DNA from 3 places in the Brevibacillus nitrificans genome. Region 3 is predicted to be linked to each of the others. Evidence: riboswitches for the same ligand, from Rfam matches in the RefSeq annotation. Region 3 holds a riboswitch; each other region holds the start of a gene.
The links. A riboswitch is a leader RNA that binds a small molecule or an ion and turns the genes downstream of it on or off. The one in region 3 is predicted to bind cyclic di-GMP.
Positions count from the first base shown of each region.

Region 1: it holds a riboswitch for cyclic di-GMP, as region 3 does, so the genes downstream of both, EDM59_RS13465 (methyl-accepting chemotaxis protein) here and yfmT (benzaldehyde dehydrogenase) in region 3, are expected to answer to the same signal.
Region 2: it holds a riboswitch for cyclic di-GMP, as region 3 does, so the genes downstream of both, EDM59_RS01120 (DUF5317 domain-containing protein) here and yfmT (benzaldehyde dehydrogenase) in region 3, are expected to answer to the same signal.

Region 1 covers NZ_RHHU01000009.1:17,361-25,453, forward strand. Annotated here, with positions in the region: gene EDM59_RS13455 (sensor domain-containing protein) at 259-2,382, shown strand; gene EDM59_RS13460 (GGDEF domain-containing protein) at 2,546-3,187, shown strand; cyclic di-GMP riboswitch class II at 3,413-3,496, shown strand; gene EDM59_RS13465 (methyl-accepting chemotaxis protein) at 3,575-5,305, shown strand; gene EDM59_RS13470 (GGDEF domain-containing protein) at 5,407-6,501, shown strand; gene EDM59_RS13475 (bifunctional diguanylate cyclase/phosphodiesterase) at 6,556-8,093, shown strand, end outside.
Region 2 covers NZ_RHHU01000002.1:34,400-42,492, forward strand. Annotated here, with positions in the region: gene EDM59_RS01105 (argininosuccinate synthase) at 1-441, opposite strand, end outside; gene EDM59_RS01110 (DUF4760 domain-containing protein) at 697-1,131, opposite strand; gene EDM59_RS01115 (HD-GYP domain-containing protein) at 1,250-2,587, opposite strand; gene EDM59_RS01120 (DUF5317 domain-containing protein) at 2,571-3,122, opposite strand; cyclic di-GMP riboswitch class II at 3,374-3,457, opposite strand; gene argF (ornithine carbamoyltransferase) at 3,550-4,521, opposite strand; gene carB (carbamoyl-phosphate synthase (glutamine-hydrolyzing) large subunit) at 4,466-7,708, opposite strand; gene EDM59_RS01135 (carbamoyl phosphate synthase small subunit) at 7,701-8,093, opposite strand, start outside.
Region 3 covers NZ_RHHU01000017.1:193,935-202,027, reverse strand. Annotated here, with positions in the region: gene hppD (4-hydroxyphenylpyruvate dioxygenase) at 1-183, opposite strand, end outside; gene yjcZ (sporulation protein YjcZ) at 484-570, shown strand; gene EDM59_RS24175 (class I SAM-dependent methyltransferase) at 775-1,464, shown strand; gene EDM59_RS24170 (hypothetical protein) at 1,649-3,079, opposite strand; gene EDM59_RS24165 (methyl-accepting chemotaxis protein) at 3,268-4,074, opposite strand; gene yfmT (benzaldehyde dehydrogenase) at 4,219-5,676, opposite strand; cyclic di-GMP riboswitch class I at 5,761-5,844, opposite strand; gene EDM59_RS24155 (methyl-accepting chemotaxis protein) at 5,962-6,900, opposite strand; gene EDM59_RS24150 (hypothetical protein) at 6,931-7,683, opposite strand; gene EDM59_RS24145 (RsmF rRNA methyltransferase first C-terminal domain-containing protein) at 7,768-8,093, shown strand, end outside.

The DNA.
Region 1 (8,093 bases), on a different contig from region 3:
GACCAGTTCCTATTTTTCAGATAAGGAGCTGGTCTTTTTTTGTGCAGAGATGACCTATGGAGCTTTTTCTCCCTTTTCCTCTCTTTCCCCGCAGCCGCCTATGCGCCCCAGCAAGGCCAACGTTTACAGAAATGTTGAAAAGCCCTTCACCGAGAGCCATAGACCTTTTGGAAGTTCATGGTACAATGAAGCCATGATCCAATCCGTTTGGGATAGGGTCCTTTTTGTACATAGACGAGGGGAACTGGTGATAGATAGATGAGAACCGAAGCGGTAGTAGACCTCTCGCCGCAGGAATGGGAAGACCTGCTGCAAGAAAAAGACGAAAAACTAAAGCGTGCCCTGCGGGATCTCGCTGATGTACGCAGAGCGCTGGACAAGTCCACCATTGTGGCGATCACGGATCATCGGGGCATTATCCAGAGCGCCAATGACCAATTTTGCCGCATATCCAAATACAGTCGAGATGAGCTGATCGGGCAGGATCACCGCCTGTTGAATTCCGGTCATCATTCCAAAGAATTTTTCAAAAGCATGTGGGCCACCATCGGATCGGGTCAAATATGGCGCGGGGAAATTAAGAATAAAGCGAAGGATGGCTCCTTGTACTGGGTTGACACGACGATTGTTCCCTTTATGAATCAGGCGGGGAAAATCTATCAGTACGTCTCTATTCGCAACGACATCACCGACCGTAAGGCAATGGAGGCAGAAATGCTGGCGAGCGAAGCCAGGTATCGGATCATCGCCGAAAATACGTCCGACATCATCTCCGTGATCAATTCGGATGGGGATTTTCTGTATTTGTCGCCTTCGCATCAAACGCTGTGGGAACACGATGTGCCAGCTGAAAAGTTTCAAAATCTGCTCGAATGGATCGTGGAAGAGGATCGGGACATCATGAGCTATGCGATCCGCTATACGTATTCCACGGGAAAAGGCTACATGGCGGAATGCCGCATCAAATCCGAGCGTGCGGTTGCGGTCTGGACGGAGACGAAGACCAGTCCGGTTTTCGACGAACAGGGCAACGTGACCAAGCTGATTCTCGTTACGCGCGATATTACGGAACGCAAGCTGACGGAGGAAATGATTCATCATTTGGCCTATCATGACTCTCTGACGGACCTGCCGAATCGCCGGATGTACGTCCAGCATCTGACAAAGGAAATCATGCAGGGCAAGCGTTTCCAGTCCAACCTGGCCGTCTTGTTTCTCGATATGGACCGTTTCAAAGACATCAATGACTCCTTCGGGCACGATATCGGAGATCTGCTGCTGGTCGAAATGGCGAAGCGTCTAAAGTCCTGCATACAGCCGTCAGACATGGTGGCACGTTTGGGCGGGGATGAATTCACGATCCTGCTAGGCCAGCAGGGCGACTCCAAGCGAGCGGAGGAAGTCGCGGACTTGATCATGGGACAGCTGCAGAAGCCGTTCGAGCTCAGTGGACATCTGGTGAATATCTCGTGCAGCATCGGGATTGCGCTGTTTCCGCAGGATGGCGATACAGCGGAGGACCTGCTGAAACGAGCCGACACCGCCTTGTATTCCGTGAAATCGCAAGGACGCAACGGATATTCGTTTTTCGATCCAACGATGGAGGCAAAATCTCTGGAGCGCATCCTGATGGAAAACGAGATGCGCAAAGCGATTGACCAGCAGCAATTCCACGTCTATTACCAGCCAAAAATGGATATCAGCTCCCAGAAGCTGACGGGAATGGAAGCACTCGTACGCTGGGTGCATCCGGAGCTGGGAGTCATCTCTCCAGGCAAATTCATTCCGATTGCAGAAGAGAGCGGGATGATCCTCGAGCTGGGCGAGTGGATTCTGAGAGAAGCTTGTAAGCAAAACAAGAAGTGGCATGATCAAGGGCATATGCTAAAGGTGTCCGTAAACCTATCCGCGCGGCAAATTTTCCAGAAGGATCTGGTAGAGAGAATTATAGGGGTATTGGAAGAGGTTGGGCTGTCGGCACAGTGGCTGGAGCTGGAAATTACCGAGAGCATTTTTGTCAAAATGGAAGAAGCGACGGCAGTTCTCAAGCAGCTGCGTGAAGCGGGCATTCACATCTCGATCGATGATTTCGGGACTGGCTACAGCTCCTTTAGCTACATCAAGAGCTTGCCAGTGGATACAATCAAAATAGACGCATCGTTTATTCGGGATATTCACCATAATCAGGAGAGTCAGGCGATCGTGAAGGCGATTGTGACGATTGCGGACAGTTTGCAGATGAACGTCATCGCGGAAGGCATCGAGCTGGATGACCAAGCAGAAGCGTTGCAGCAAAACGGCTGTGCTCACGGGCAAGGCTACCTGTTCAGCAGACCGCTGGCGACGGATGATTTTGAGCAGTTTTTAGCGGAACGAAATTGAAGACGATTGGAAAACAAGCCCCGTATATCGCGCATATACGGGCTTTTTGTTTCGCGTGCCAAATTCCCTGCTTTTCCTTTTATTTTAGTCATAATATAATCTTTTATTGGTGGGCGTATGAATTTTTTTCCAAATCGAAGACTGAGCGAGTGAGGCAGCATATATGAAATATACCGGGAGAATAACCGTTACGTTATTCGTATTGATTGTGATTTTGTTTATACGCATGATGGTTCAGTATTATCTAGGACAGCCTCCTCACTTCATTCCCATTCCAGCCTTCGTTGCCCTTGCATTTGCGTGGTTTCTTGGGAGCAAATATGACAAGTCCGTTTATTTCGCTCATCGGGATGCTTTAACGAACGTCTTTAATCGACGCTATTTTGATCGACAGGCAGATAAACAGCTCCGTTTCAGTCGGAAAAAAGGAGCGAAGCTTTGTATTTTTGTCATTGATGTAAACGATTTCAAGCAAATCAACGATCAATATGGACATGCCAAAGGGGACGAGGTCCTACAGCTCATTTCCCGCGTGTTGGCTTTACACACAGGAAAACGGGATATTTTAGCGCGTTCAGGAGGGGACGAATTTCTCCTGTTATCTCCACGGATCGATAGGCACGAGGCAGAAAATCGAATCGAGTTTTTCCACAACAAATGTGCGGAGCTTTCAAAACGTCTTCGAATCCCCGTATCCATTTCAATTGGGTATTCCATCTACCCTGACGATGCATGGAACGTAGGTGACTTGATCTTTTCTGCGGATACCCGGATGTATCGCAAGAAGAAAAAGAAAGCCAATTGATACAGGATAGCCTGCAGCCTTGGCTCAAAAAAATGTTGCTTGGGATGTTTCGTTTATTGGAAACAGGGTATTAAGTAATAGGTAAAAAGAATCAAAAACGAAAGGATTGATTTTTTTCGCTCCTTTTCACTATGTGTTCACAGACTATATAGGCAAATACGACTATAATAACTTTGATTGGTTAAAGCGCTGCAGTATTCAAAAATTATGACCTCAACTTAACTAAATGACCGTGGAAGCGATGATCTGTCATTCGTATGTGGGCACTTGAATGGCAGGGAGCGAGTAGTGCAACCGACCCTATTTGTTCGCAAAAATAAGGTCGGTTTTTTTGTGTGAAAATTTCTCTGTCTAGGATCCATCATTTGAAATTATCGGAGGTAGCTTATGTCCTTTTTTCATAAAAAATCAAAATCGTGGCAAGCGTATTTGGAGAATTCTCGTTCTACGAACATTTCCGACGTTGGTGAGCGGGTGAAAGATCGATTGGCGTTTATGGGGATCAATCAAGATACGCTCTTACATATAAAAGAAGCTGCTCACATTCTAACTCCGTACAAGGCTGAGATTGTTGGTCAGTTTTACGGGGCGATTACTTCGATGGATCATCTTCATCAGATCATTGTGCACAATTCGAGTGTGGATCGACTGCGTAAAACGATGGAGAAATACCTGGATCAGTTCCTTCTTGCAGAAGTGGACCAAGAATACGTAGCGACCAGAATCATTATTGGTCAAGTTCACAGCCGCATTCATCTGACCGCCGAGCATTTTATCTCTGCCCATCACTTATTAATTCAGATTATGACAACCATCCTGATGGAAAAACTGCACACGAAACCGGATCGGATGCTTCAGAGTGTACTATCGGTACAAAAATTGGCGGCTTTTGATCAGCAATTAATCGTGGAAGTGTACATGGAGGAGACGTTTAAGTCCTTCTTAATCGGAATATCCGACATGCTGAATCAATTGACCGAGCTGGATACGACGAAGCAGCTGATTACCGGAATGGATAAGCAGATCGAGGAAAGCCATAGTGTAACGGCGGCAACGGAAGAAATGAGTGCCTCTATTCAAGAGGTAGCGGAGCATGCAGGCAGAGTAGCCGAAAGGACGGATGAAGCTGTTCAATCGGCAGAGCAAAGTAAGCAAGTCATCAATAGCGCTCTCTTTGACATTCAACAGGTGGGCGGTGTGTACGATAAAGTTTTAGAACGCGTGACCCAGCTGAATTACGAAATCAAGCAAACGCAAGGCGTTGTGAAAATCATTCGCGAAATAGCGGATCAGACCAATTTACTCGCTTTAAATGCGAGTATTGAAGCAGCGAGAGCAGGGGAACACGGCAGAGGCTTTTCCGTTGTAGCTTCAGAGGTACGAAAGCTGGCTGAACATACGAAGGAGCAGATCGCTCTGATTACAGCCAATATGGACTCTTTGCAAAGAGTTTCCGAGCATGTGACCCAGCAAATCGGTGAAACCGGAAAACTGGTAGAGCAAAGCGTGAAGGAAGCACAATTTGCCGACTCAGAGCTGCAAACCATCGTTTCCACGATGCAGGAAATCAATCAATCCACTTCCCAAATTGCCGCGATGACCGAAGAACAAACGTCTTCTGTGATGGATATCGCCTATCGAAATTCCATTATTTTTGATCTGAGCGCGCACTCACAAGAAGTTGCCAAGCAAACGGCAGAAATCATCTTTGAACTCAGCAAGAAAATGGATGAATACCGAAATACCTTCTTTAGCATCAATGTGAGGCTGAATTATAAAGACATTATCCGAGTCGCGAAAACGGACCATCTTCTCTGGAAATGGAAGATCTATAACATGCTATTAGGTATGGAAAATATCGATGCCAAGCAAGCAGCCTCTCACAAAAACTGTAGACTTGGGGCCTGGTATTATGGCCAGTTGCCGCAACGAGTCAAAGACCAGCCTTCCTTTAGACAACTTGAAGAACCGCATAAGGCTGTCCATCAGTTTGCCATGCAAGCAGTAGAATCCTATGAAAAAGGCAATCTGCTAGGTGCGCAGCAAGCGTTTGAACAGCTTCAAGAAGCTTCTCACCATGTCATTACGCTGCTTTCACAACTAGAATCCGAACTATAACTTTTGGGTTATAGCGCAATCATGCACGTGTCACCCTACCTGTCCCCTTGCCCTGCGCAAGGGGGATCTTCAAATCGAAATTCAAATCAGGAGGAGGAGGGATGATGAATGCAGTGATTCAGTCCACTCTTTCAAATATCGCGATCATTTTTTTCATGCATTTATGCATGGTGGAAATACTCAACAATGAGAATAGACTCACTCCTTCCTTCGCTCAAATCGGCAGGATAATCGTCATATCCTCCTCGGTCATCGGTATGTTTTATCTTCCTATTCAATATGGGGAATATCGATTTGATCTCCGCCTCATTCCATTAGTATTTTTTTCTGTCAGGTGGGGGTGGGAACTAGCGATTCCGACTTTACTCATAACAGCTCTTTGGAGGCTGGTTTTGGGGGGAGAGGGTTCCGTTCCCGGTGTTGTTTTTGGCATGATTCTTCCTGTTTTCGTCGCTCTTGTGTATCGATCCATCCAAGGCGCTGGCCTTCATCCGGTCTCGATAGTCTTTTTATTTACCATAGGCTGGTTCATTTCTGATATCCCCATCATTATTTTCGTGCCCGATGGCTGGAGTGTTTTCAAGGAGATCTTTCTTGTCCGTTATGCTTCTTATGTGCTGACAGCCTTGCTTCTTTGCCTATTTATTGTCAATGCCGAAAGAGATCGAAGGGTAAAGAAAAAACTGCAATATGATGCAGATCATGACCCTTTAACAGGGCTATATAATATTCGGTACTTTCAAAAGGCAGTAAAAGCGTTCACCAAATCTACGAAGCAAATGTTTATTGTCATGATTGATGTTGATCGTTTTAAAACGATTAATGATACATATGGTCATGTAACGGGTGACTTGGTCTTAAAAGGGGTTTCCAATGTGATAGCAGAGGTTGCATATGCGTATGATGCCAATAATGTAGTCGTGGGAAGGTACGGCGGTGAAGAGTTTATTCTATTCTTGGCTGTTGATCAAAAGGAAACGATGGTCTCCCTGGTGGAAGCTGTTCGGGAAAGGGTAGAAACAAGCTCGTTTTATACAGAAAAGGGAACGCATTTGCTGAAAGTGACGGTTTCCATCGGTGTCTCGCAAATGACGGACTGTAAGATGTTTCAAAAAGCGGTTGAACAAGCCGATAAGTCCCTTTACGATTCCAAAAAAAATGGGCGGAACCAAACAAACTATGCGAGGGACATATAAGGATTACCCCAGGATGATTGGAATGGAAACGGTAAGGGAGGAGGCTTTCCTAGGATGCGAGGATCAGTTGAGCTTGTGATAAAGAACCGTTGGATTAGCATATTTTCCTTGTTCTTTCTCGGTGCTGTCTTATTCTTTCAGCAAGAGTGGTACGGCTATTTTGGAAAAGATAATTATGTGATGATTCACCTAATGATCGAAATTCTTTTAATTGTTTCATCGATTGCAATCGCGATTCAGGCATGGATGTTTTTTCCCCATGTCTTTTCTCAAAAACGACTTTGGATGGGCGCTATTTTCCTGTCAGTTGGGGTGCTAGAGATATTCCATGCCCTTTCCTATAAAGGAATGCCATACTTTCTATCGGAAAGCTCTGCCTATAAGGCGACTTGGTTTTATTTGCTCTCCCGTCTGACCCTTGCGATCGGGCTGCTGCTTTTCGTGTTTGCAAAAGAAAAGCAGGCACTGCCTTTTCATAGATGGATGGCCTACTGCGTTTCTCTTGCCTATTCTCTGATCTGGATATTCATAATTTTTGATCCCAATCAGCTTTTGCCTGAGGTGGTCGTAGAAGGTGCAGGCACTACTGCTGTTAAAAATACGCTGCAGTATTTGGCCATTTTGATTCAGTCGTTATGTATATTTTTTTGTTTGAAGACACTTCGTTCATCATCTACTCTGCATCTCATGCTGCTGGTTGGCTCCGTGTATTTGATCATCAGTGATTTCCTATTCACAACGTATATGAGTGTGTATGATATGGCGAACTTAACCGGTCATTTTTTTCAGCTAGCTGCTTATTACTTTGTATTTACTGCGCTGTATTATGTTTCCGTAAAAGAACCCTATCAAAAGCTAAAGGAAGCAAAGGAACAGCTGCAGGAAAAAGAACGGTTCCTGCATACGATCACGTCTAGTATGGGAGAAGGGATCATCGTCATGGACATGGATGGGAACGTGACGTTTGTCAATCCAAAGGCAGAGCAATTGCTGCTATGGCAAAAAGATGAGCTCGTCGGGATGCATTATTCCCATCTCATCCAAGAGGCGGATGCCACGCTTCCTTCCCATCAACATGTCGAACATACAGCCTCCATGAGAACCACTGACATCCAGTTAAATCAAATGCATGAAAGCTTCTATATTCGCAAAGACAAAACAACCTTTCCCGGGTCCTATATCACCACTCCTTTCATTGAAAACGGTAACAATAAGGGCTTCATCATGGTATTCCGCGATATGAGTCAACAGAAGAGGGATCAGGAGTACATTACGTACATGGCTAACCACGATGAACTCACGCAGCTTCCCAATGCGAGATTCTTTTTAGAGAGGCTATCGGATGTCCTCGAGCAAAATAACGGGAGTAAAGTAGCCATTCTCTTGCTGGATATCGATCGATTTAAATCGATTAATGAATCACTGGGTATTTCTTTTGGGGATTTGGTTCTCAAGACCGTGGCAAGCCGTATTCACGGGGCTCTTCCTTCAGAGGTGTTCTTTAGTCGGTTGAGGGGAGATGAATTCGCCCTCTTCGTAGCTTCCTCACAGGCAGACGAAGAAACCATTTCGATTAGCCAACGCATTCAAGA
Region 2 (8,093 bases), on a different contig from region 3:
CTCACGCACTGGAGCTACGATTTTGATATCTGGGTTCAACGCTGTGAAGGAGACGTCAAAACGTACTTGGTCGTTTCCTTTCCCTGTGCAGCCGTGAGCAACCGCTACAGCGCCTTCTTTTTCTGCGATCTCTACCAGTACGCGCGAAATCAGGTAACGGGACAGCGCAGATACCAGCGGATATTTTCCTTCATACATCGCGTTTGCTTTCAATGCAGGCAATACGAACTCTTCTGCAAATGCTTCCTTCGCATCAACGACGATGGATTTCAGCGCACCGACTTGCAGCGCTTTTTTCTGTACGAAATCCAGGTCTTTGCCTTCCCCTACATCCAGTGCCACCGCAATTACATCAAAGTTGTATGTTTCTTGGAGCCATTTAATTGCTACGGATGTATCTAAGCCGCCCGAGTAGGCCAACACAATTTTATCTTTTGCCATCGTTCTCTCTCCCTGTTCCGAAGATTTATTCATGTGAGTAATTATACAAACGAACTAATAAAAATACAACCACTTTTCTTATTTGTCCTCTACTTTTTCCCCGTGCAATTTTAGGAAGACAGAAACAAAGCAGCCGGACCTGTGAGAAAGCTAAGCTGCACCAAGGTTTTGGTGTAGCCATAGCTTCTTGTGTACGGGATGGAAAAATAGAATCCTCCCCGTACAGGATCACTCGTCCGGCTGTTTTATGCTCTATTATTCATGCTTTGTATACGATACCTGAGGGACAAACTCTGCACCCTTATGCTTGCGAATCCACTCCAGCTCAGCTAACGCCAGGCGCTCGAAATTCTCTGCGATATGGATGTCCCCCTCCTCTCTCCAGGAGGCGATGATCGGATACATCCGACTGTAAAATCCATTGATATACCACATATCAAACAAGAGATCTGGATGTATAAGACCGTTTTTATGCAAAACACCAACCATTTCAAAAAAACCGTAGAGCGTCGTAAACTGCGAGAATTCTTCACCCGTTCGTGGATACTTCTCCCAAAATACTTCGGGTGCGATTTCTTCCTTTTGCCCTAGAACGGCTGTAAACCAAGCTCTTGCTTTCCTGAGCCGCTCTGATTCGTACTGCTCGTAAAGCTTTACCATCATTTCTGCGTCTTGATAGGTAGGAATCATCTCTCCATCACCTCATCGACATTTCCATTCTCTACCAGTATGTCTGCTATTGATTCTTGATGCAAGCGAACAACGCATGTGCTTCCCAAAAACAAAAACAGCTACAGAAAAGGCATCGTTAATGGATCGCCTCCTGTAACTGTTTTTGGCTTTGGGTTTCTTGGCTGATAATGCTTTCCAATTCTTCCCGTGGCAGTCTTTCTACAATCTCGATGAAATGAGCTGCCAGTATCTCATCAAACTGAGTGCCCGATCCACGTCTGATTTCATTTAGCGCTTCCTCAACAGGCAGGCCTTTTCGATACGGTCGATCAGCAACCATCGCGTCAAACGCATCAGAAATCGCCAATATTTTCGCCATCAACGGAATCTCATCACCGGCGAGCCCATCCGGATAGCCCTTACCATCAATTCGTTCATGATGAGAACGAATCGCCGGAAGCAACTCCTTGAACATTCCCGCCTGCAAAATGATCTCGTACCCGATGACGGTATGCTGTTTGATTCTGTCGTATTCCTCAGGCGTCAATCTGCCCTTTTTATTCAGAATTTCATCTTCAATACCTATTTTCCCGATATCATGCAAAATGCCGCCTACGTATATTTCTTCGACCTTCTCGGATGACATCCCTATTTTCCTGGCGATTTCTCTGCCCCAGTGGGCGACCCTTTGTGAATGTCCGCTTGTGTAACGATCCCTTGCATCAATAGAGGCAGCCATTGTAGTCAAAAAGCGATGGTTAAATGATTTTGCTTCTTCAACCTTTTGATGAAGCTTTTGAATACTATCGTAGTAATGATGGAATACAACGCTGATCGTAATAAATGCAACCATCATGGGAATTAGCGTAAGCGGGCCGTATGACTCAACTAAACGCGCGCCCACTCCAGCCAATATCATCAGCAGTAAATATGTAGAAGTAAAGCCTCTTGCCATGTCTTTTATCGTTGTAATCCAATTGCTTTTATAAAAATAGGAAATACCCAGCCCACAGAGAGTGAGGTTTACGAACCAGTAAATGACCGCTAAAAAAAGATCTGTAATGATTGGAGAAAATGCCTCAAAACTTCCTAGCCAATTTTTCAATTGGTCTACTACCCAGATAGTCATCATTAACTGACCAATATTGGCCAAAGCTTTAGATGGGTTAAACCGAATCAAAAAACCAATAATCAGCGCTTCAATAACCGCAGACCATACACCGACCCAAGAGCCAAAGAGTAGGATACCCGAAAAAATCACAGCGTTATTTAAGGTTAATATCGTATTTGATAATCGAATCGGCGCAAAAGTAGAAAAAATGGTGAGGAGAGTATATGTACATAATACTCCCCAGTGATCACGCGGTTCCCATTCAGACAAGGAAGAAGCAAATATAAGCATGGCTGATATTGCAAAACCAAATTGCACAATAATGCCTTTTATGAAGATTAGAATATCAGCTTTTTGTCGCATAACTTTTTCCTTCTCGGAGTTGTAATAATGAGATTGGTTTATTCATTAAGCGCTGAATAAGTAAAAATGCCCCTAACATAATAAAAATGTCCCCAATACTAATAACCCGCGGAATAATAGACGGCATATAGATGACATCCGTTAAAAACGGAAGATTGGAAGCCTCCGTCAGTACATTATGCTTAAAATTTGTGCCATTAATAATTGGTTCTAGATCATACGGCAGCTTCTTTGCCTGTTCTAAATCAATTGGCATCTTCCCACCATTTGTCCATATTGCAATGGCATTTAAAAACCAACCGACCATAAAAATTCTCATATCTTCATATTTTCGATTAAACAGTAAAAAAGCCAAGATAAACACGTATGCTGCTGAAATGAAGATGCCTCCTAGTGTGTGAAAAAGCGCGGAACAAACTTGGAGTCCAATACTTATAGCTAAAAGCCATATCTTGTTAAATTTAGGGAATTCTCTGATTCTTCCCTTCCGAATCAGCGCAACTATAAACGATAAACAGATTACATCCAAAAGCATTTGGCTTTCCTCCAAGGGTTGAAGAAAAAACACCACTCATCAAAGCGGTGTTTCTTCCATGCAATTATTAGCCAATGTTGAAATTTGCAGATGTAGCTGCTACGATAGCTGCCACCATCAAGATTGCTGCGACCCATTTTTTCATATATATTTCCCCCCCTTTAAGATAGTGGAGAAAGCTGGCTTCGCTACTGGTCATAACCCAGGGGCCAAGCGACCATTTACAGCCCCTGCGCATCTTTCCTTTTCTTTTGTAAAAAGGGCGGATTCGCTACTGGCTCCATACGGACCAAGCGACCAAATACAGTCCGTACTTCTTCGCGACTTTCATACCTATATTTTACACATAAGTGACAAATTTCGGCAATCAAATATTCATAGTTTACTAGATTTTATCTATAAATAGTTCTTTTGAATTAGCCTTTCCTCACACTAGCGCGGCAAGAATTGCTTTTTGTGCATGGAGGCGATTTTCTGCCTGATCGAAAATGAAGGAGCGAGCTCCGTCAATCACGCCGGCAGTCACTTCTTCCCCGCGGTGAGCAGGCAAGCAGTGCAGGAACAAATAGCTCGGATCTGCCTGTGCGACCAGCTTTTCGTTGACTTGGTAGTTCGCGAAGGCTTTCAATCTGACTTCATTCTCTGCTTCAAAGCCCATACTGGTCCAAACGTCGGTATACACCGCATCCGCTCCGGCAACCGCTTCAGCTGGGTCATACGTCACAGTCATGTTTCCGCCGCTTTGTTTCGCGTATTCTGTCGCTTTTTGAACGATTGCGGCGTCCATTTCATAGCCGACCGGAGTCGCTACGCGCACGTCCATCCCCAAGAGGACCGCTGCCAGAACCAGTGAATTTGCTACGTTGTTGCCATCACCGACATACGCCAGCTTGATTCCCTTCAGCTTGCCTTTATGCTCCCAGATCGTGAGCATGTCAGCCAAGGCTTGGCAAGGGTGGTACAGATCGGTCAGTCCGTTGATGATCGGGATGGATGCATGCTCTGCCAGCTCTTCTACATAGGAGTGGGAGAACGTGCGGATCATGATCGCATCTACATAGCGGGACAGCACTTTCGCTGTATCGCTGATCGGCTCACCGCGGCCCAGCTGCAGTTCTTTTCCGCTCAGGAACATACCCATGCCCCCCAGCTGATACATCCCTACTTCAAAGGATACGCGGGTACGAGTAGACGCTTTGTCAAAAATCATGCCCAAGGTCTTGCCCTGCAGCGGCTGGAACGGCTGTCCCAGCTTTTGCAGTTGCTTGATGTGAGCGGCCAGATGCAGCAGCTCCATCAGTTCTTCCCCGTTGAACTCGTCGATTCTGAGCAGGTCCTTTCCTTTATGCTTGCTGAGCGGCAAGTTTGGAAAGTGTTCCAATATCTTCACTGGCTGCATGCGAGCCACCTCTTTTCTCAAGAATGGATTTCACGTACAAATCAAAGGTTTCAACTGCTGAGAACAGCGGTACACCGTGCTGCACCAGACGACCACGCAGGGCGAATCCGGTACGGCCATGACGATTTCCGATCGTCGCTGTGATCAGGGCAAAGGCTGCTTTGTCTTTTTGCAGCAGCTCGTTCAGCTTTGCCTCATTTTCGATGACATGACTGACTGCTACTCCGGTCTCTTGCAGCCATGCTGCTGTTCCGGCTGTCGCTACCAGCACGCCCCCCTCTGCTTGCAGCTGTGCGAGCGTTTTGCTGACATCTGCCTGCTTGTCGGAGTCTTTTAAGGACGCAATCACCAGATGGCCTTGCTTCCAGTCACCGTAAAAATGATCTTTGAACGCGAATGCCTTGCCAGCCGCTTCCGCAAAGGAGCGACCCAAGCCGAGCACTTCGCCTGTCGATTTCATTTCTGGACCCAAGACCGGGTCTACGCCGTTCAGCTTTACCGTTGAGAACACGGGTGCTTTTACGACCGCGAAAGGAATTTCCGGCAAGAGTCCTGTACCGTATCCCATATCCGCCAATTTCTCACCCAGTTGTGCTTGAACAGCCAGTTGAACCATTGGGATACCTGTTACCTTGCTCGTAATTGGAACTGTACGGGAGGCACGCGGATTCACTTCCAACACGTAAACTGTGCTTCCATCGATCACAAACTGGATGTTGATCAAGCCAACCGCTCCCATTTCTTTCGCGATTGCCTCGGTATAGCTCGCGATCTTCTGCTTGATTTCATCTGACAAGCCAGGAGCCGGGAACAGAGCCACGCTATCGCCGGAGTGAATTCCGGCCTTTTCAACATGCTGGAAGATTCCTGGGATAATGACGCTTTCGCCGTCGCAAACGGCATCCACTTCTGCTTCGCTGCCTGGTACGTATTTGTCCACCAGCAGCGGGAAGAACGTCTTGCTGTCAGGATGATTCAGCCAGCCGTTGATCGTCGCCTCAAGCTCGGTGAGGTCGTGAACGACAACCATCCCTTGACCGCCGATTACGTAAGACGGGCGCATCAGGACAGGGAAGCCGATTTCTTCTGCAATCGCGGTCGCGTCCTCCAGCGAGGAAACACCTTTTCCCGGGATGTGCGGGATGTCCAGCTTGCGCAGCATTTCATAGAACAGCTCGCGGTCTTCCGCACGTTCGATAGCCGACAGGGACGTACCCATCACTTTCAGCCCCGCATTTTCCAGCTTGGCTGCCAGATTGATTGCCGTTTGGCCACCGAATTGCACCATGACGCCTTCTACCTGCTCGCGCTCTGCAATATGCAGGACGTCCTCCACATGGAGTGGTTCAAAGTACAAATGGTCCGCTGTTTCATAGTCCGTACTTACCGTTTCCGGGTTGTTGTTCACCACGACAGCGGCGATCCCGTTCTTTTGCAGTGATTTGGCTGCGTGCACGGAGCAGTAGTCAAACTCAATCCCTTGTCCGATCCGGATAGGACCCGAGCCGAGCACCATGACTTTGCGGCCTTCCAAGGTAGCCACTTCATCTACACCCTGCCAGTCGGAATAATAATACGGCGTTTGCGCATCGAACTCGGCTGCGCATGTATCTACGATTTTGTAGGTCGGGGCAATGCCTGCCTGACCGCGCATATTTTTGATTTCAGCCGGCGTGCGTCCGGTCAAAGACGCGATCGTCTCATCCGCAAATCCGCGGCGCTTCGCTTCCAGGAGCAATTGCTCAGGCAGTTCGGTGCCCTCGCAGCAAGCCAGCTCGATTTCCAGATCGATGATTTTGCGAAGGCTGCGCAGGAAGAATGGATCAACCCCGGTCAAGCTGTGAAGCTCTTGCTCGGTGAAGCCCTTGCGAATGGCTTCTGCGAATACGAACAGGCGAATGTCTGTCGCTTCCTGCAGGGACAAAGACAGCTCTTCTTTTGTCCAGGTCGCCATCTCGGGACGGGACAGGTGCGTGCAGCCTTGCTCCAGGGAACGCACGGCTTTCAAGAGCCCTGCCTCCAGGTTGCGGGCGATCGACATGACTTCCCCGGTCGCCTTCATCTGCGTACCCAGCTTGCGGTCAGCCAGTGGGAATTTATCAAACGGGAAGCGCGGGATTTTTACGACGATGTAGTCCAGCGCTGGCTCGAAGCTTGCGTATGTGTAGCCCGTAATCGGATTTAGCACTTCATCCAGACCAAAGCCCAAAGCCAGCTTTGCAGCGATACGAGCGATCGGATAGCCCGTCGCTTTGGATGCGAGCGCACTGGAACGGCTCACCCGCGGGTTTACTTCGATCAGCACATAACGATCCGATTTTGGATCCAGGGCGAATTGAATGTTACAGCCACCGACAACGCCCAAGGAGCGAATAACCTTGGTCGAAACGCTGCGCAGCATTTGGTACTGGCGATCCGTCAGCGTCTGGGAAGGGGCTACGACGATACTATCACCTGTATGAATCCCCACTGGGTCGAGGTTTTCCATATTACACACGATGATGCAGGTGTCATTGGCATCCCGCATGACCTCGTATTCGATTTCTTTCCAGCCTTTTACGCTGCGCTCGATCAGCACTTGGCCGATCGGGCTAGCCGCGATACCGCCAGCCGCTACTTTGCGCAGAGTAGCTTCATCCTCCGCGATCCCTCCGCCTGCTCCGCCCAATGTATAGGCAGGACGCACGATGACGGGATAGCCGATGGAACTTGCAAAAGCAATAGCCGCATCCACGGATTCAACAGTGTCGCTTTCCGGTACCGGCTCGCCGATTTGTTGCATCAGTTGTTTGAACAGCTCACGGTCTTCCCCGTTTTGAATGGCAGCCAGCGGTGTACCCAGCAGTTCTACGTTGTACTTTTCGAGAACACCCGCTTCTGACAAGGAAACAGCCAGGTTGAGACCGGTTTGACCGCCCAGGGTCGGCAGCAGGCCGTCTGGACGCTCCTTCGCGATGATCGCTGTCACGGATTCCACCGTGAGCGGCTCCAAATATACTTTGTCAGCTACTTGTTCATCTGTCATGATCGTAGCTGGATTATTATTCACCAGGACGACTTGCACGCCCGCTTCTTTCAGAGAGAGGCAGGCCTGTGCGCCCGCATAGTCAAATTCTGCTGCCTGACCGATGACGATCGGGCCTGAACCAATAACCAGCACTTTATGGATGTGGGACAATTTAGGCATAATTCTTCGCTCCTACTACGCGCATCGACTGCAAGAATTGGTGGAAAATGTGTGAGGTATCGCTAGGTCCGGGATGAGCCTCCGGATGGAATTGCACACTGAAAACGGGCAGGCTGAGATGACGGAGTCCTTCGACTGAGCCATCGTTGACGTTGCGATACGAAACAGCCAGGTACCGCTTATCCAGCGCTTCTTCTTTGACCACGTATCCGTGATTTTGGGAAGTCAGATAGACTTTTCCGGTCATAAGCTCTTTCACCGGATGATTGCTGCCACGGTGGCCGTAAGCGAGCTTCTCGGTCTTGCCGCCATACATGAGCGCCAGGACCTGATGCCCCAAGCAAATTCCCAAGGTTGGGTATTGCTCGACGGCCTTGCGCCACTC
Region 3 (8,093 bases):
GGTCATGTGGTTTTGCTTGAGTACATACGAAACCTTTTCCCTAGAGCCTGTCTCCAGCCCTGCGTACGCCACCGTTTCAAAGCCAAACGATTTCGTGAAATAATGCATCGCCTGTTTTGCATTTCCTACATAAAACTCCAGATAGTCCCAGTCTTGAATAGGAAAAAAATCAGTGTTCGCCATCGCTACCCCTCCACTAATTTCATTCATTCGTTATGGTTTTTGGATAATTGGGATTATTTAGTCGTTATCTCGAGCGTACATGGGAAGCGCTTGCTTATGCAAGAACGCGAAATAACGCGAAAACGCTCAACCGCTTTTATTGATTAAAGTACGCGATTCGTCGTTTTCTTGATACACCTGGAAGCCAAAAACGAATCACACCCAAATTATCATCTCCCCGTTTAAAGCCCTTACATTGTTCCTCGATTTGCATACCTTGATCTTGGGGTTTTTCCTCAATCTCATTTAGGGGTGATATCAATGAGTTTCTTCGACGACAACTTTGCATTGGTATTGGTTCTTTTCGTATTATTAACAATTGTTGCTTGTAGCTGCGACGGCTGCTAATTTCCTTCCAAAGCTTATCCTTTTTCTCTTGAATCACCCTGTGAAACTGCATGATTCGAAGCGAGGCTGCCACAGATTTCTGGCAGCCTTTGCTGGTTTTCGCCGATTTCTTCGGTCGTAAAAAAGATACGCAACCACCCGTTTGCTTGATACAATAGGGGCAAAAGTAGGTAAAGTAGCAAGCAGAAAGGGGCAGACAAATATATGAGCGAATGGAGCACCCTAGCAGCCGAAAAGTGGGACCAATTTGCAGCAGACTGGCATGCAAACAGCGACAACATGTGGGAAAACGGCAGTCGCCGTACGATCCTGCCTTTCTTGCAAAAATACGTATCGATCAGTGATGGCCCTATCCTCGATGCAGGCTGTGCAGACGGCTATGCGAGCTGCAAGCTGGCATCGATTGGTTACAAAGTAGAGGGTATCGACATTGCCGGGGAAATGATTCGTCTCGCCAATGACCGGGCAAAAAGAGAAGGCTTGTCGATCCCTTTTCAGACAGGTGACATCAGCGAGCTTCCTTTTGCAGACAATACCTTCGCTGGCGCCTTGTCGATCAACGTCGTGGAATTTACTCCTTCCCCTTTGAAAGCACTCCTCGAGCTGCGACGTGTTTTAAAGCCTGGCGGCACCCTCGTACTCGGGATCTTGGGTCCAACTGCTGGCCCGCGCGCCCATAGCTATCGCCGTTTGTATGAAGAAGCCACCATTCAAAATACGATGATGCCCTGGGAGGCCAAGAAGCTGGCTTCTGAAAATGGTTTTGTCCGAAAAGACGAAGAGCCTGTCTATAAAGAAGGAATTACCCCTGATATTGCGGGACGCTTAAGCGTTGAGCTGCGTGAAGCCGTCAGTTTTCTGACCCTGTTTGCTCTCGAAAACACCCTCGACTAAATCCTTTTCCCCTAAGAAAACCTCTATTGAGTCCTGTTCAAAGAGGAACGACCTCGTTTTAGCAGAAAATTTTACCGAAGGAATGCCAGAAGCGGACGCTGAGGCACTTCGTCATTCGCTCCGGAATTCATAAACATAAAAGGCAGCCTTTCCGTCTAACGCTGACGGCGAGGCTGCCTTTCTATCACTTCGTGGAGACATAGGCCACATTATTTTGCTTCATCCAAGCCAGTTTGCTTTCGATCAGCTTCGCAAGCGTCGCATCCTCCATGCCATGCAGCTGGCTGTAAAGCTGCTGCGTTTCCAAAAGATCGTTGTACGTCAGATACGGGTAGTCGACGCGGCCAAAGGAACCGTTCGGATAATAAGCGTAATGGAGATCGCCATTTTGGACGATCCATTTGGACCCGAGATTGACCACGCCGCCAAGCATGATATCCGCCAAATCTTTGTCCGTTGGATTGCCAAACTGCAAATAGCTTCTGTACAAGAAGTTGATCTCTGCCAGCTGATGGTTGAGAGAAACGTGTGTATCAGATGGTTTCCCTACTAATGCGTAGTCGGCTACCAGCCAGCCTGGACGATCGCCTTCGATCACATAATGGTTCCCTACCGCATGCTGTTGGAAAAAGAGCGCGTATCTTTGGGTAGATTCACAAAATTCCGCCTCTTGATATTGGATGCATCCCTGGAGCATTAAGCCTGCCGCTCCCGTATTAAAGCGAGTATCGTAGAAGCCTTCCGTTATGCCGTAATCCTCCCGCAGCCACTCCGAGCGAGGAAGGGACTTCCAGTAGCCTAGCTGATCCTGCTGTTTGAGGCTTGCTTTTAGCATCACGTATCCCATCTCTCGTGCTGCCTTGCTTCCGCCCGTGTACATGAAGGAGTGCAGGACATAGTTTTCCGGTATACGCCAGTAGGAAGTATCCGTATACGGCACATAAGTCGAAGGACTCTTGTAATAGTACCCGTCATACAGCCATTTGGCATTATCCGTCACATCCAGGCTGAGCCAGATGCTGTCCAGCTTTTCTTGGCCCCATACAACGAGCGGCTCGGGAGATTCCAATGCCCACATTTCGCTCACGTGACCGGCTCGTATCGGCAAGCTGGCCTCTAGTACATAGCCCCCTGCGGATTTCCGTACGGTAACGGGAAGTGCCATATCCTTTTTTTCGTTGATTGTCCCGTTGCCCATGGGCGCATACACGATCGGCGCTCCCAGCCAGATCGACTTGCCCTCTGTTTCGATGAAACCTGAGGCGAGCGGGAGTGTATGAAGGTCACGCAGCGGTACGATTGCCCAGTAGGGCTGCTTGTTCTCCGCGATCGCACGGTAACGAAACGTCGCCTGATCACCGCGAACCGGGATCTTCACGACATACGGCTGCTGATTTTGCTGAGCGGTCAGCTGGTGAATCCAGTACACGCCGCCATCGCCAAATTTGATTTCCTGCTTTTTATGTGTTCCACCTTTGATCGCTTCGCTCGTTTCCTTTTCTACCGGCTTTGTCCAAGGACGAGGTCCATCGTCGGCACTGGTCTCGCCTGGAGCGAACATGAATGACGTTAGGAGCGTAGCTATTACGAGAAGCATGCTTACGCGCTTGATCATGATATCCCCCTATCCATCCATTAATCGAAAAGTCGGATACAATTAGAAAACGTGGCTCCAAGCTTTGTGGCGGAGCCTTAGTGGCACTTATACTGGCTAAGAATCTTATAAATTCTTACTGTACCAAAAAACGTCCCTCTCCTGTATGACACCAGGGAGGGACGTTTCGTTACATGAAACAAGCTTTTTTATTTGGATTGGAACGCTTCTTCGGCCAAGTCAGCCAGCTTTTGCGTATTGTCGCTGACCTCTATCATCGTCGCGGAAATCTGCTCTGTAGCCGTTGCCTGACTTTCCATCGTCTGATTGATCAGCTCGATGGATGTCTGCAGATGCACGATCAGCTCTCGAATGGAATCGGTCGTATGTTTGATTTTCTCTGCATTTTCGCGGGAGTTGCTCGCCATGTTGCGCACTTCGTTGGCCACGACGGCAAATCCACGCCCCGCTTCCCCTACCCGCGCTGCTTCGATGCTCGCATTAAGCCCCAGAATGTTGCTTTGGTCCGCAATCTTTTTCACAGCCAGCGCGATTTGCTCGATCTCCCCGGTACTGTCGCTGACGTCTTTGGCCTGAACGGAGATGGCGCGCATCTGCTCGTTTAATTTGCCGATTTCGGACGCCATGCTATTTGTCGTCGCACTTACCTGTTCTACGACACTGGAGAGATTAGCCGTAATCTCGTACAGAACATTTGCCCGCTCCATGCTGGAACCGATGCCGACGCCCCCGACTACACGCCCTTGCTTGTCATGAAGTGGAACAGCACGGGCAATCAGGGGAAACCCGAACAGCTCCTTGGGCACGATCATCGATTGATGCGTATTCGTACGGATGGCAGTCGTAATGATATCTCCCTCTTGCAAAGGATCGCCAGGTGACACCTGCAGAGCAAATGTCTTCCCCGGAATATTCATCAGCAGCTTCTCTGTATCATAGACACCCACCGTAACATCATCGGAAATCAAGTCGTTCAGATACGGAGCCACTTTCATAAAAGCCTCTAGCAATTCTGCCGTTTCTGCGGATTCGGACGGTTCTGTCGGTTGAGTGCTGTCCGCCGCTTCCCACGTTTGTTCCTGATCTGTTTGTTCCCATTCTTCCACTGTCTTCATCGCTGACCACCTAACTCTACATGATTAATAAGGAAATTGACGAGGCTTATGCTGAACGGAGATCCACTTGAGCGTCGAAAACTCTTCCAGGCTCCACTGCCCATTCAAACGTCCCAGACCGGAATGCTTTTCTCCGCCAAACGCGACAATCGGCTCGTCGTTAATCGTACCGTCGTTGATATGGATCATCCCGGTCTCGATTCGCTTCGCCATCTGTGCTCCACGCTCCAGATCGCGCGTATGAATCGCTCCTGAGAGTCCAAATGGCGTTTCGTTTGCCATCTGAACCGCTTCCTCTTCGGACGCAAATTTGAAAATGCATACCGCAGGTCCAAACAGCTCCTTGGAGGCGATGGCCATATCGGTTGTGACATCCGTCAAAATGGTGGGAGCTACGACGTTTCCTGTTACCTCGCCCTTCAAGATCGGAGTCGCTCCCTCCCTGATCGCCTCCTCAATGGTGCTCATCAGGCTCTTCACCTGACGATCATTGATCAAGGGACCGATGACGGTGTCCGGATCGTACGGGTCTCCCACTTTCAGCGAGGACACTTTCTTCACGTATTGATCGAGGAACGGATCGTATACGTCTTGATGGACGAGCACACGGTTGGCTGACATGCAAATTTGGCCTTGGTGAGTAAAACGGCTGAACACCGCTGCGTTGACAGCGTACTCGATATCCGCATCCTCCAGTACGATAAGCGCACTGTTTCCGCCCAGCTCCAGAATCGCCTTTTTGAAATGCTTGGCAGCGACCTGTGCGATATGGCTGCCTACCTGGCTGGAGCCTGTGAAAGAGAGAATGCGCGGAATCGGATGCTCCACAAATCCATCTCCGATTTCCGAGATGTCCGTTACGATTACGTTGATCAAGCCTTTGGGAAGGCCAGCCTCTTCAAAGATTTTTCCGATGAGCGTACCACCCATGATCGGCGTATGCTCATGCGGCTTCAGCACAACGCCGTTTCCTGCCCCCAGAGCCGGAGCTACAGATTTCATGGACAGATAGAACGGGAAGTTGAAGGGGCTGATGACCCCTACTACTCCTGCTGGAATGCGATACAGCCTGTTTTCTTTTCCGTCGACAGGAGATGGGAGAATTTTGCCTTCCATGCGCACGGGGAATGTCGCCGCTTCCCGGATAATGTCCTTCACCAGACCGATTTCAAAAAACGCTTTGAGGCGTGTCCCACCGAGCTCTTTGATAATGATGTCGATGATTTCTTCTTCGTGAGCATCGATGTAGTCCACCGCACGCTCCAAAATCCGCGACTTGACATAGGGATTCACTTCATCCCATTCCTTTTTTGCACGAGCAGCGGCTTGATAGGCCTCGTCGATATCCTGCAAGCTAGCCATTTGGAATTCGGTAATGACTTCACCGTTGTACGGATTGAGATCCGGCAGCTTCCGTGAAGCGAGTCCGTCCCTCCATTCCCCATTGATGAATTGCTTGTTCAAAGCTTGTAGAATCGACATATCCCTTCTCCTCTCCCTTGTCCAAAAAAATAACGGCCCCCATCGCCAGAAGGGAGCCGTTAGACAGCATGAAAAAACCTGCTAGTTGGCAACCCGGCTGCCATAGAGAAGATCCGTAGGCCCGTGGCTTTGCGTCCCCACCTTTCAATGGGTTTGCCCATTCATAGCGAATGTTTTGTCGAATTGTCAAGTTACAGGAATTTTTTGGTTAGTCCACTTTCGATTATAGACTTCTCGATTGAATAGTCAAATAAAAAATAGGTAAGGCAGTCATACTTTAAAAAGCTATTCGGAGAGTACGCGCTTTCCATCCTCTATACTCTCTTGCAGCAGCTGCGCCACTTCCTCCGATCTGCTCACGTGCAAAGCCAGATCCTGATTTAAATCACCCAGCAGCAGAACGGCTTCCCCTACCTGCTTGGCTACTTCATCCGCAAACTGCTTTTGATGCTCGATGATTTGCATGACACCGGAAACTTCTACGCTTACCTCGTGGAAAGCCAGTACAATTCCCTCCATCTTGCCGGAGGCATCTCGGCTGATCGACAGGCCGTTTTTGATCGCTGAACTGTTCTTTTCGCTGTTCGCCAGCGCTTCTTTTGTCTCTTCCTGAATTTTTCCGATCAGCTCTGCGATTGTCTTGGTCGAATTCGCTGTCATTTCTGCCAGCTTGCGCACTTCATCTGCTACCACGGCAAAGCCTCTGCCCTGCTCACCAGCACGTGCAGCCTCGATCGCTGCATTCAGTGCCAGCAAATTGGTTTGGTTGGCGATGTCGCTGATCACCTTGACAATGCTGGTGATCTCCGAGGAACGATCCTCGAGCCGGCTCATGGAGCGCGCCGTATTGACTGACTCTGCATCCAAGAGACTCATCACTTCGACTACTTCCGTCATCGCGGATTTTCCCGCTTCTGCACGCTGCATAGATTGCTGGCTGATGGTAGTCAGGCGTTCCCCCCGAACATGCAGCTGGCTCGCTGATTCGTCATCACTTTCGTTAATCGACTTGATGGTTTCGATGACGCCTTTCATTTGGGCAACCAGTTGTATGAGTTTCCCATGCTGGGCATTTACTTCCCCATTTTGCGAAAGAGCTTCTCCCATCTGTTCATAAAGGGCTTGCAGCTCATTCTTCCACACATCTTGACTTTGTGTTTCCTCTGTTGCAATCGCTACTGCTGTCTGTGCTTCTGCCTGACCTTTTTCTTTCTTCCAGAACATGTTTCTACTCTCTCCTTTGCCATCAAACCATTAGTCTTCACGACGAGCAAATTGACGGGATTCGATAATCCCTGGATGCTGCTTTGCCAATGTCAGCAGGTTTTCCAGAAAATAATAATGGCCCTCCAACAATTCCACGTCCTTGCGCTCGAATTGCTTGACCTGCAAATACTGCTGCATTTCCAGAGCATAGCGTTCCAGCTTGTTGTGGAAGTCGTTGGCACGTAGCATTTGTTCGATTTCGGGGTACTCCGTCTTCAATCGATTGATTTCACTGTACACCCTGCTGCCTTCTAAAATCATCTGATAGGCGACGCGCTCCATCGAAGCACCCGTAGCCGCTTCCTGTTCCGCACGCTCCTCGCGCAATGCGGACAAGTACGTGATAAAATGGTAGACAGTCAAGAACAATGGGCCTAAAAATAAGATGATCCCTGCTTTGTAGACATGCTGATTGGACAAGTTGCTGATGAGCAGGAACAAGTGAAACAGAATCGCTCCCAGCCATACGTAGATAATGACCTGGTGATTGATCTTCCCAACCCTTTGCCCGCGAGAAAATACAAACGTAAGCCCTAGCAGATAAAAGGCAAGCAAGGTAAAGCTGGCGGAAAACAGCGCCATCTCCATCTCCTGCAGCCAATCTGCGTCGGCGGGAATCTCGATCAAAAATTCAAAAGCAAGCACCAGCAGTGAGAAAAGCAACCCCATGATCCAAAACCGGCTGACTTCCGAGTCGTTCCTCCGCCGGGAGCGGTAGCGTTCCGCACGGGATCCTTTCATATGCTCTCACCTCATTTTCTAAGATTCGCCATGATTCTATCTTTTCCTCTACCCATCGGCCAAATTCTGACAACGGAGGCTTCTATGACACAATCTTTACCTATTGCTTTTACAGAACGGATGCGGGCCCTGCTGCAGGACGAGTACGACGCATTCGCCGCTTCATACGAACAACCCGTCTTTCACGGTTTGCGCGTGAACCCTCTGAAAATCGAGCGCGAACGCTTTCTCGCCCTCACCCCCTTTCCTGTGGAGCCGGTTGCGTGGTGTGCCAACGGCTTTCGCTATCAAGAAGGGATGAGACCGGGCAAGCATCCGTATCATTCCGCCGGCTTGTACTATTTGCAGGAACCCAGCGCCATGTCGGCTGCAGAATGTCTGGAGGCACAGCCTGGCGAAACCATCCTGGA